One region of the Streptomyces sp. NPDC056452 genome, then DNA from elsewhere that is predicted to be linked to it. Evidence: riboswitches for the same ligand, from Rfam matches in the RefSeq annotation. Region 1 holds a riboswitch; the other holds the start of a gene.
The links. Region 1 has a riboswitch for S-adenosylmethionine ahead of ACFQ6X_RS32300 (aminotransferase class V-fold PLP-dependent enzyme). Riboswitches for the same ligand answer to the same signal wherever they lie in the genome.
Positions count from the first base shown of each region.

Region 1 (4,650 bases):
GGTGTGTATCTGACGCTGTTCTTCCACCCGAGCATGAACGAGGTCGTGTACCACGGCTCGTACGAGCCGATGCAGGGCATCCGGATGTCCGAGGCCTACGCCTCGACGCTGGACATCAGCTTCGACGTCCGCGGTGGTCTGCTCGTACGGCAGATCCACCACTGGGCCGCGCTGATCTTCCTGGCCGGCATGTTCGTGCACATGATGCGCGTCTTCTTCACGGGTGCGTTCCGCAAGCCCCGTGAGATCAACTGGATGTTCGGCTTCCTGCTGTTCGTCCTGGGCATGTTCACCGGGTTCACCGGCTACTCGCTCCCGGACGACCTGCTCTCCGGTACGGGTGTCCGCTTCACCCAGGGCGCCATCCTGGCGACGCCGATCGTCGGTACGTACCTCTCGATGTTCCTGTTCGGCGGGGAGTTCCCCGGCGGCGACTTCGTGGCCCGGTTCTACTCGATCCACATCCTGCTGCTGCCGGGCATCATGCTCGGCCTGGTCGTGGCCCACCTGATCCTGGTCTTCTACCACAAGCACACGCAGTTCGCGGGTCCCGGCAAGACCAACAAGAACGTCGTCGGCATGCCGCTGCTGCCGGTGTACATGGCGAAGGCCGGAGGGTTCTTCTTCCTCGTCTTCGGTGTCATCACCGTCATCGCGGGCATCGCCTCGATCAACCCGATCTGGGCACTCGGCCCGTACCGCCCGGACCAGGTGTCCACCGGCGCCCAGCCCGACTGGTACATGGGCTTCGCCGAGGGTCTGATCCGAGTGATGCCGGGCTGGGAGATCAACCTGTGGGGCCACACGCTCGTCCTGGGTGTGTTCATCCCGCTGACGGCCTTCGGCCTGGTGCTCGCGGCGATCGCGGTCTACCCGTTCATCGAGTCCTGGGTCACCGGGGACAAGCGCGAGCACCACATCCTGGACCGCCCGCGCAACGCCCCGACCCGTACGGCCTTCGGTGTCGCATGGATCACGGAGTACGTGATCGTCTTCATCGGTGGTGGAAACGACCTGTGGGCCACGCACTTCCACCTGTCGCTGAACGCCATCTCGTGGTTCGTCCGGATCTTCATCTTCGTCGGCCCGGTCATCGCGTTCATCGTGACGAAGCGGATCTGCCTCGGCCTCCAGCGCCGCGACAGGGACAAGGTGCTGCACGGACGCGAGTCCGGCACCATCAAGCGCCTGCCGCACGGTGAGTTCGTCGAGATCCACGAGCCGCTCAGCCAGGGCCAGCTGCACACGCTCACCGCGCACGAGCAGTACAAGCCGGTCGAGATCGGCCCGACGGTCGACGAGAACGGTGTCGAGCGCAAGCCTTCGGCGCTGCAGAAGCTGCGGGCCAAGCTCAGCAAGAGCTACTACGGCGAGCAGAGCCAGATCGCCAAGCCCTCCGCCGAGGAGTACAAGGAGATCACCAGCGGCCACGGCCACCACTGATCACCTGAGCTGATCGCCACAGCAGGAGCCCCGTCCATTCGATGGACGGGGCTCTTCGCTGTCCCCGGGGCTGGATAGGGTGGGGGGATCCCTTTATCGGCTGTGGACCCCAGGAGCGGACCATGAACGTTGTGACCCCGGACGGCGGCGACAGCGTGGCGGACCGTTCCTGGCCCGGCGTGCTGATGCCCCTCCTGCGCGGCGAGAGCCTCACGGCCGAGGACACCGCGTGGGCCATGGACCGCATCATGAGCGGCGAGGCCACCGACGTACAGATCGCCGGCTTCGTGATCGCACTGCGCGCCAAGGGCGAGACCGTCGACGAGGTCACCGGACTCGTACGCACCATGTACGAGCACGCCCACACCATCCAGGTGCCCGGCCGCACCGTCGACATCGTGGGCACCGGCGGCGACCTGGCCAAGACGGTCAACATCTCCACCATGTCGGCGATCGTCGTCGCCGGGACCGGCGCCAAGGTCGTCAAGCACGGCAACCGCGCCTCCTCCTCGGCGAGCGGGGCCTCCGACGTGCTCGAGAAGCTCGGCGTCAACCTCGAGCTGACCCCGCAGGGCGTCGTCCGGGTCGCCGAGGAAGCGGGCATCACCTTCTGCTTCGCGGTGAAGTTCCACCCCGCCCTGCGGCACGCGGCGAGGGCTCGCAAGGAGCTCGGCACGCCGACCACCTTCAACATCCTCGGCCCGCTCACCAACCCCGCCCAGGTGCGCTCCCAGGCCGTCGGCGTCGCCGACCTCAAGATGGCGCCCATCGTCGCGGGTGTGCTCGCCGACCGGGGTAATTCGGCGCTGGTCTTCCGGGGCGACGACGGCCTCGACGAGCTGACCACCACGGCGACCTCCCGGGTCTGGATCGTCCGGGACGGCGCCGTGCGCGAAGAGGCCTTCGACCCGCGGGACGTCGGCCTGGAGCTGGTACCGGTCTCGGCGCTGCGCGGTGCCGACGCCTCGTTCAACGCGGACGTCGCCCGGCGGATGCTGGACGGGGAGACAGGTCCCGTACGCGAGGCGGTGCTCCTCAACTCCGCCGCCGCGCTGGTCGCGCTCGACCCGGGCGAGGGCACGCTGAACGAGCAGATCGCGGCCGGGATCGCGCGGGCCGCGGAATCGATCGACTCGGGTGCCGCCAAGCGCGCGCTGGAGCGCTGGGTGGCTGCCAGCAACGCCTGAGGCCAGGCAGGGTGAGGCGGGGCGCAGTCCGGATCGCGGACTGCGCCCTTGCGCATGTGGCCACGTATGGCAAGATGCTGCGCAGGTCATGAGTGACAGCGAATAAGCCCCGGCTCGCTGTCCGGCAACCCTCCGTCCGTGGCGGGGTGCCCCGGGTGAAGACCAGGCCGCAGGCAGCGAGGTCTGTGGCAAGCGCGGGCCCCTAGGCATCTGTGAATGCCATCCCCCGGGGTCCTGGTCCCCAGGGAGCCTCTTGTGAGCAAGCGAATGCGATAGGGCTCAACGCCCTTCTCCGCGCACCCTTTTCTCTTTTCCCTGCGCTGCCGCGTATCTGCCGGCGCCGGGATTTCGCCTGCCTGTTACGGGAGTTCGCCATGTCTGTCTCCACCGCTGCCGCCGACCAGTCCATTTGTGCCCCGCTGCCGGTCCTGGGGGCGGATGTCACCGTTCCGCTGGTTACGGGCGGCGAAGTCACCTATGCCGCCCTCGACTACGCGGCGAGCGCCCCGGCCCTGCAGCGGGTGTGGGACGACGTGGCCGCCTACGCCCCGTACTACGGCAGCGTGCACCGCGGCGCCGGCTACCTCTCGCAGCTCTCCACGGACCTCTTCGAGAGCAGCCGCGTCACCGTCGCGGAGTTCCTCGGCTGCCGTGCCGAGGACCAGGTGGTCTTCACCCGCTCGACGACGGACTCCCTCAACCTGCTGGCCGCCGCACTCCCCGCCCACTGCCAGGTGTTCGTGTTCGAGACCGAGCACCACGCCTCGCTGCTGCCCTGGCGCGACGCCCGGGTGACCTGCCTCGACGCCCCCAGGACCCCCGCCGAGGCCGTCGTGACGCTGGAGCGTGCGCTGGCCGACCGCGACCCCTACGGGCCCGCACTGGTCTGCGTCACCGGCGCGTCGAACGTCACCGGCGAACTGTGGCCGGTGAAGGAACTGGCCGCCGCCGCCCATGCGCACGGTGCCCGGATCGTCCTCGACGCCGCGCAGCTGGCCCCCCACCACCCGGTGGACATCGCGGAGCTGGACGTCGACTGGGTCGCCTTCTCCGGGCACAAGCTGTACGCGCCGTTCGGCTCGGGCGTCCTCGCGGGCCGGGCCGACTGGCTGCGGGACGCGGAGCCGTACCTCGCGGGCGGCGGCGCCTCCCGCAAGGTCGCCCGGCGCGCCGACGGCGGCGTGGACGTGGAGTGGCACACCACGGCGGCCCGGCACGAGGCCGGATCGCCCAACGTGATCGGCGTCTACTCCATCGCGGCGGCCTGCAAGGCCCTGACCGAGGCCGGGTTCGACCAGCTCGTCGCGCGTGAGCAGCAGCTCGTCACCCGGGTCCGTGAAGGCCTGGCCGAGGTCCCCGCGGTCAAGGTGCTCTCCCTGTTCGGCGACGACGCCCCGAGGGTCGGAGTCATCTCCTTCGTGGTGGAGGGCTGGAACAGCTCGCACTTCGCCGCGGCGCTCTCCGCGGAGTACGGCATCGGGGTCCGCGACGGCCTGTTCTGCGCCCACCCGCTCGTACGGACCCTGCTGGGCAGTGAGCCGCAGGACCCGGGCGAGTGCGGTGCCCCGGAGGCCGAGCCGGGCGAGCGGTCCCTCAACGCCATCCGGGTGAGCTTCGGGGCCGGTACGCCGGACGAGCACATCGAGCGGTTCCTGGGCGCGGTCCGCGAGCTGGTGGGCGCGGGTGCCCGGTGGACCTACCGCACCGAGGACGGCCGCTGCGTCCCGGACAGGGGTGCGGCGCAGGTCTGACCGGGCCGCGTACGACTTCGGCCGGGGACGGGAGGCAACTGCCCCGTCCCCGGCCGAAGCCGTACGCGCCGTCCGTCCTACGCGTCGAGACCGATGGCGAAGGCCGCCTCGAGGTCGTGCTGCGAGTACGTCCGGAACGCCACGTGTGTGTCGGTGCCCTCGACACCGGGGATCTTGCTGATCCGGCCCGGAATGACATCCGCCAGATCGTCGTGCCTGGCCACCCGGACCATGGCGATCAGGTCGTACGTACCGGTGACCGAGAAGAC
Region 1 covers NZ_JBHTRI010000045.1:46,773-51,422, reverse strand. The annotation lists gene ACFQ6X_RS32310 (ubiquinol-cytochrome c reductase cytochrome b subunit) at 1-1,443, shown strand, start outside; gene trpD (anthranilate phosphoribosyltransferase) at 1,566-2,630, shown strand; SAM riboswitch class IV at 2,715-2,831, shown strand; gene ACFQ6X_RS32300 (aminotransferase class V-fold PLP-dependent enzyme) at 3,005-4,381, shown strand; gene ACFQ6X_RS32295 (Lrp/AsnC ligand binding domain-containing protein) at 4,459-4,650, opposite strand, start outside.

Region 2 (4,650 bases), on a different contig from region 1:
CGGAGGGGACTTCCCCAACTGTACCGCGCTCAACCATGCAGAATTGCCCCCTCCGCTTCTCTTGCGGAGGGGGCAACAGTGCTCACGCTGTGAAGTCGTACAGGAGGCTCGGCCTCCGGCACGGGTGCTCGATGATCAGCCTCCGGCGACGGCCGGGATGATCGAGATGCCGGCGCCGTCGGGGGTCGCCGTCTGCAGGCCGCCCTCGAAGCGCACGTCGTCGTCGTTGACGTACACGTTCACGAAGCGGCGCAGCTTGCCCTGGTCGTCCAGGACGCGGGCGGCGATGCCCGGGTGGCTCTTCTCCAGGGACTCGATGACCTCGGAGAGGATCGTGCCCTCGGCCGGGACCTCGGCCTGACCGCCCGTGTAGGTGCGGAGGATGGTGGGGATGCGGACCTTGACGCTCATGGGGTGCCTTCCTTCGGTCTCGGGTGGTCAGCTGGCGGCGAGGCCCGCGTCGCGGAACGCGTCCAGGCTGGGCCGGATCGTGGCGGACAGGCCGGTCGTCGGGGCGACGGCGTCCAGTGTCTTCAGGCCGTCACCGGTGTTCAGGATGACGGTGGTCAGCGCCGGGTCGAGCAGACCGGCGTCGATCAGCTTCTTCGTCACACCGACCGTCACCCCGCCCGCGGTCTCCGCGAAGATGCCCTCGGTGCGGGCCAGCAGCTTGATCGCGTCGACGACCTGCTCGTCGTTGACGTCCTCGACGGCACCGCCGGTGCGCCGGGCGATGTCCAGGACGTACGGGCCGTCGGCCGGGTTGCCGATCGCGAGGGACTTGGCGATCGTGTTCGGCTTCTGCGGCCGCACGACGTCGTGCCCGGCCTTGAAGGCGGTGGAGACCGGGGAGCAGCCCTCGGCCTGGGCACCGAAGATCTTGTACGGCTTGTCCTCGACGAGACCGAGCTTGATCAGCTCCTGCAGGCCCTTGTCGATCTTCGTGAGCTGCGACCCGGACGCGATCGGGATGACGATCTGGTCGGGCAGCTGCCAGCCGAGCTGCTCGCAGATCTCGTACGCCAGGGTCTTGGAGCCCTCGCCGTAGTACGGGCGGAGGTTGACGTTGACGAAGCCCCAGCCCTCGCCGAGCGGGTCGCCGATGAGCTCCGAGCAGAAGCGGTTGACGTCGTCGTAGTTGCCCTCGATGCCGACCAGTTCGCCGCCGTACACCGCGGCCATGACGACCTTGCCCTGCTCCAGGTCGTGCGGGATGAACACGCACGAGCGGAAGCCGGCGCGGGCTGCCGCGGCACCCACCGCACCGGCGAGGTTGCCGGTGGAGGAGCAGGAGAGGGTGGTGAATCCGAAGGCGCGGGCGGCCTCGACGGCGATCGCGACGACACGGTCCTTGAAGGAGTGCGTCGGGTTGCCGGAGTCGTCCTTGACGTACAGGCCGCCGGTGACACCCAGCTCACGGGCGAGGTTGTCGGCCTTGACCAGCTTCGTGAAGCCGGGGTTGATGTTGGGCTTGCTCGCGACATCGGCCGGAACGGGCAGCAGCGGCGCGTAGCGCCAGATGTTGTCGGGGCCTTCGGCGATGCGCTTCTTGAGCTCTTCGGGGGAGCCGCTCGGCAGGTCGTACGCCACTTCGAGCGGCCCGAAACAGGACGCACAGGCGAAAATGGGACCGAGCTCGAAACGCTCGCCGCATTCGCGGCAGGAAAGTGCTGCGGCGGAACCCAGGTCCACGGCAGAAGAATCGGTGTTTGCTGCAACTGTCTGAACAGACATGATGGCGGAGCCCTTTCTCCTCATCTTCCTTGGGGCGTATTTCGCCACAAGACGGAATTGGCACCTTCCCTACCGTGACCTATCGGTCGGCAGGGGGGTTGCCGGGACTTCAACGGGCCGTTCCCTCAGTCCCTCTGGATGAGCGCTATGGCACCGGACCATCGATCCGGGCATTTATTCGCGGACCGACCCCGACATGCGAGGGTCATCCGCGTTGTTCAAGACTGTAACCGAAGCCCTGGACGATTGAGATAGTCGTCCGAACCGCGAGATGGATCACATACAGGGAGTATCGACCGTGCTGGAAGAGGTGGAACGCTGGCTGACCAGGCGTTCCTGGTCGGCCGACGACCGCCCGCTCGACCGCCTCACGGCCGCGCGTGCGAGGGATCCGCACCGCGCCCGGGTGAGCGTCGTACTGCCCGCCCTGAACGAGGAGGAGACGGTCGGCGCGATCGTCGAGGAGATCAGGCGCGAGCTGATGGAGAAGGTCCGGCTCGTCGACGAACTGGTGGTGATCGACTCCGGTTCCACCGACGCCACCGCCGCGGTGGCCCGCCGGGCGGGTGCCAGGGTGGTGCACCGGGACGCGATACTCCCCCGGATACCGGCCGTGCCCGGCAAGGGCGAGGTGCTGTGGCGGTCGCTGCTGGTGACCAGCGGCGAGATCGTCTGCTTCATCGACGCCGACCTCAAGGACTTCTCCGCGGACTTCGTCTCCGGGATCGTCGGCCCCCTGCTGACCGACCCCGAGGTCCAGTTCGTCAAGGCCATGTACGACCGCCCCCTGGGAGAAGCAGCAGGCCAGGGCGGCCGGGTCACCGAACTGGTGGCACGCCCGCTGCTCAATCTCCACTGGCCGCAGCTGGCCGGCTTCGTCCAGCCGCTGGGCGGCGAGTACGCCGTACGCCGCTCCCTGCTCGAACAGCTCCCCTTCCCCGTCGGTTACGGAGTGGAGCTGGGCCTGCTCGTCGACGCGCTGCACACGGTGGGCCTGGACGCGCTGGCGCAGGTGGACGTCGGCGTACGCAAGCACCGCCACCAGGACGGCCAGGCGCTCGGCCGGATGGCGGCGGCGATCTACCGCACCGCCCAGCTGCGGCTCTCCCGGGGGCATCTGGTGCGGCCCGTGCTCACCCAGTTCGACCGGGGCGAGAACGGCTTCGTACCGCGCACCCATACGGTGGACACCGAGGAGCGGCCGCCGATGCGCGAGATCGCCGAGTACGCGTCCCGCCACGCGGCGTGACGTTTCGCGGTGGGCTTTCGCGTTTGGCGGCTTCCCGAACGGGCTAGGTTCGGGTACATGGTCTCCGAGCACACTGCCAAGGTCCTCGTCGCGTCCAACCGCGGCCCCGTGTCCTACGCGCTGCGCGAGGACGGCACGCTCGACGCGAAGCGGGGCGGGGGCGGCGTCGTCTCCGGCCTGAGCGCCGTCGAGGACAAGCTGTGGGTGTGCGCGGCCCTCGGTGACGGCGACCGCGAGGCGGTCCGGCGGGGCGTGGCGGAGCCCGGCGTCCGCATGCTCGACATCGACGCCGGAGTCCACGACGACGCGTACAACGGCATCGCGAACTCGGTGCTCTGGTTCGTCCACCACATGCTCTACCAGACGCCGCTGGAGCCGGTCTTCGACGCGGAGTTCCGGCGGCAGTGGGCGTCCTTCGAGGCGTACAACCGTGCCTTCGCCGAGGCCCTTGCCGAGGAGGCGGGCGTGGGCGCGGCGGTCCTGGTCCAGGACTACCACCTGTCGCTGGTGCCCGGCATGCTCCGCGAACTCCGCCCCGACCTGCGGATCGGCCACTTCTCGCACACCCCGTGGGCCCCCGTCGACTACTTCCGGCTGCTGCCCGACGACATCGGCGAGCAGCTGCTGCGCGGCATCCTGGGCGCCGACCGGGCCGCGTTCCTGACCCGCCGCTGGGCGGACGCGTTCATCAGCTGCTGCACGGAGGTCCTTGGCGGCACCGGCCGCACCCGGATCGGGGTGCACGGGCTGGGTGCCGACGCGGACTTCCTGCGCCGCCGCTCCCACGAGGCGGACGTGGACGAGCGGATGGAGACGCTGCGGGAGCAGGTGGGTCCCGGCAGGCGGACGATCGTGCGGGTGGACCGCACCGAGCTCTCCAAGAACATCGTCCGCGGGCTGCACGCCTACCGCGCGTTGCTCCAGGAGCGCCCCGAATGGCGTGAGCGGGTGGTGCACGTGGCGTTCGCCTACCCCTCCCGGCAGGACCTCGCGGTCTACCGCGACTACACCGCCGAGGTGCAGCGGGTCGCCGACGGGATCAACGCGGAGTACGCCACGGAGGGCTGGACCCCGGTCGTCCTCCACGTCGACGACGACTTCGCCCGCTCGCTCGCGGCGTACCGGCTGGCGGACGTGGCGCTCGTCAACCCGATCCGCGACGGCATGAACCTCGTCGCGAAGGAGGTCCCGGTCGTCTCCGACAACGGCTGCGCGCTGGTGCTGTCGCGGGAGGCGGGGGCCTACGAGGAGCTCGGCGAGGACGCCCTCGTGGTCAACCCGTACGACGTGTCGGCCACGGCGGCGGCGTTGCACGAGGCGCTGACGATGGAGGACGACGAGCGGAGCGCGCGCACGAAGCGGCTGGCCGCCGCGGCGACCGCGCTGCCGCCGCAGCAGTGGTTCCTGGACCAGCTGGACGCGCTGCGGGGTTAGGCCTCCGGGCCCCGGGGCTTCCCCAGGGCCCGCGCCAGGGCTTCCAGCAGGCCCACCACGGCTGCCGGACCCGGCAGCAGCAGATCGGCACGCTCGGCGAGTTCGGGGACCTCGGTGCCGCTGCAGACCAGCAGGCCCGGGGTGCCGTCCGGCCCCTCGGCGCGGAGCTTCTCGACGGCCGCATAGGCGGCGAGGTCGCCCAGATCGTCCCCGGCGTACAGGACGGACTCGGC
Region 2 covers NZ_JBHTRI010000038.1:2,527-7,176, forward strand. The annotation lists gene ACFQ6X_RS29770 (MoaD/ThiS family protein) at 136-411, opposite strand; gene thrC (threonine synthase) at 439-1,734, opposite strand; SAM riboswitch class I at 1,752-1,879, opposite strand; gene ACFQ6X_RS29780 (glucosyl-3-phosphoglycerate synthase) at 2,033-2,983, shown strand; gene ACFQ6X_RS29785 (trehalose-6-phosphate synthase) at 3,041-4,417, shown strand; gene otsB (trehalose-phosphatase) at 4,414-4,650, opposite strand, start outside.
Region 2: another riboswitch for S-adenosylmethionine. It lies ahead of thrC (threonine synthase); the one in region 1 lies ahead of ACFQ6X_RS32300 (aminotransferase class V-fold PLP-dependent enzyme).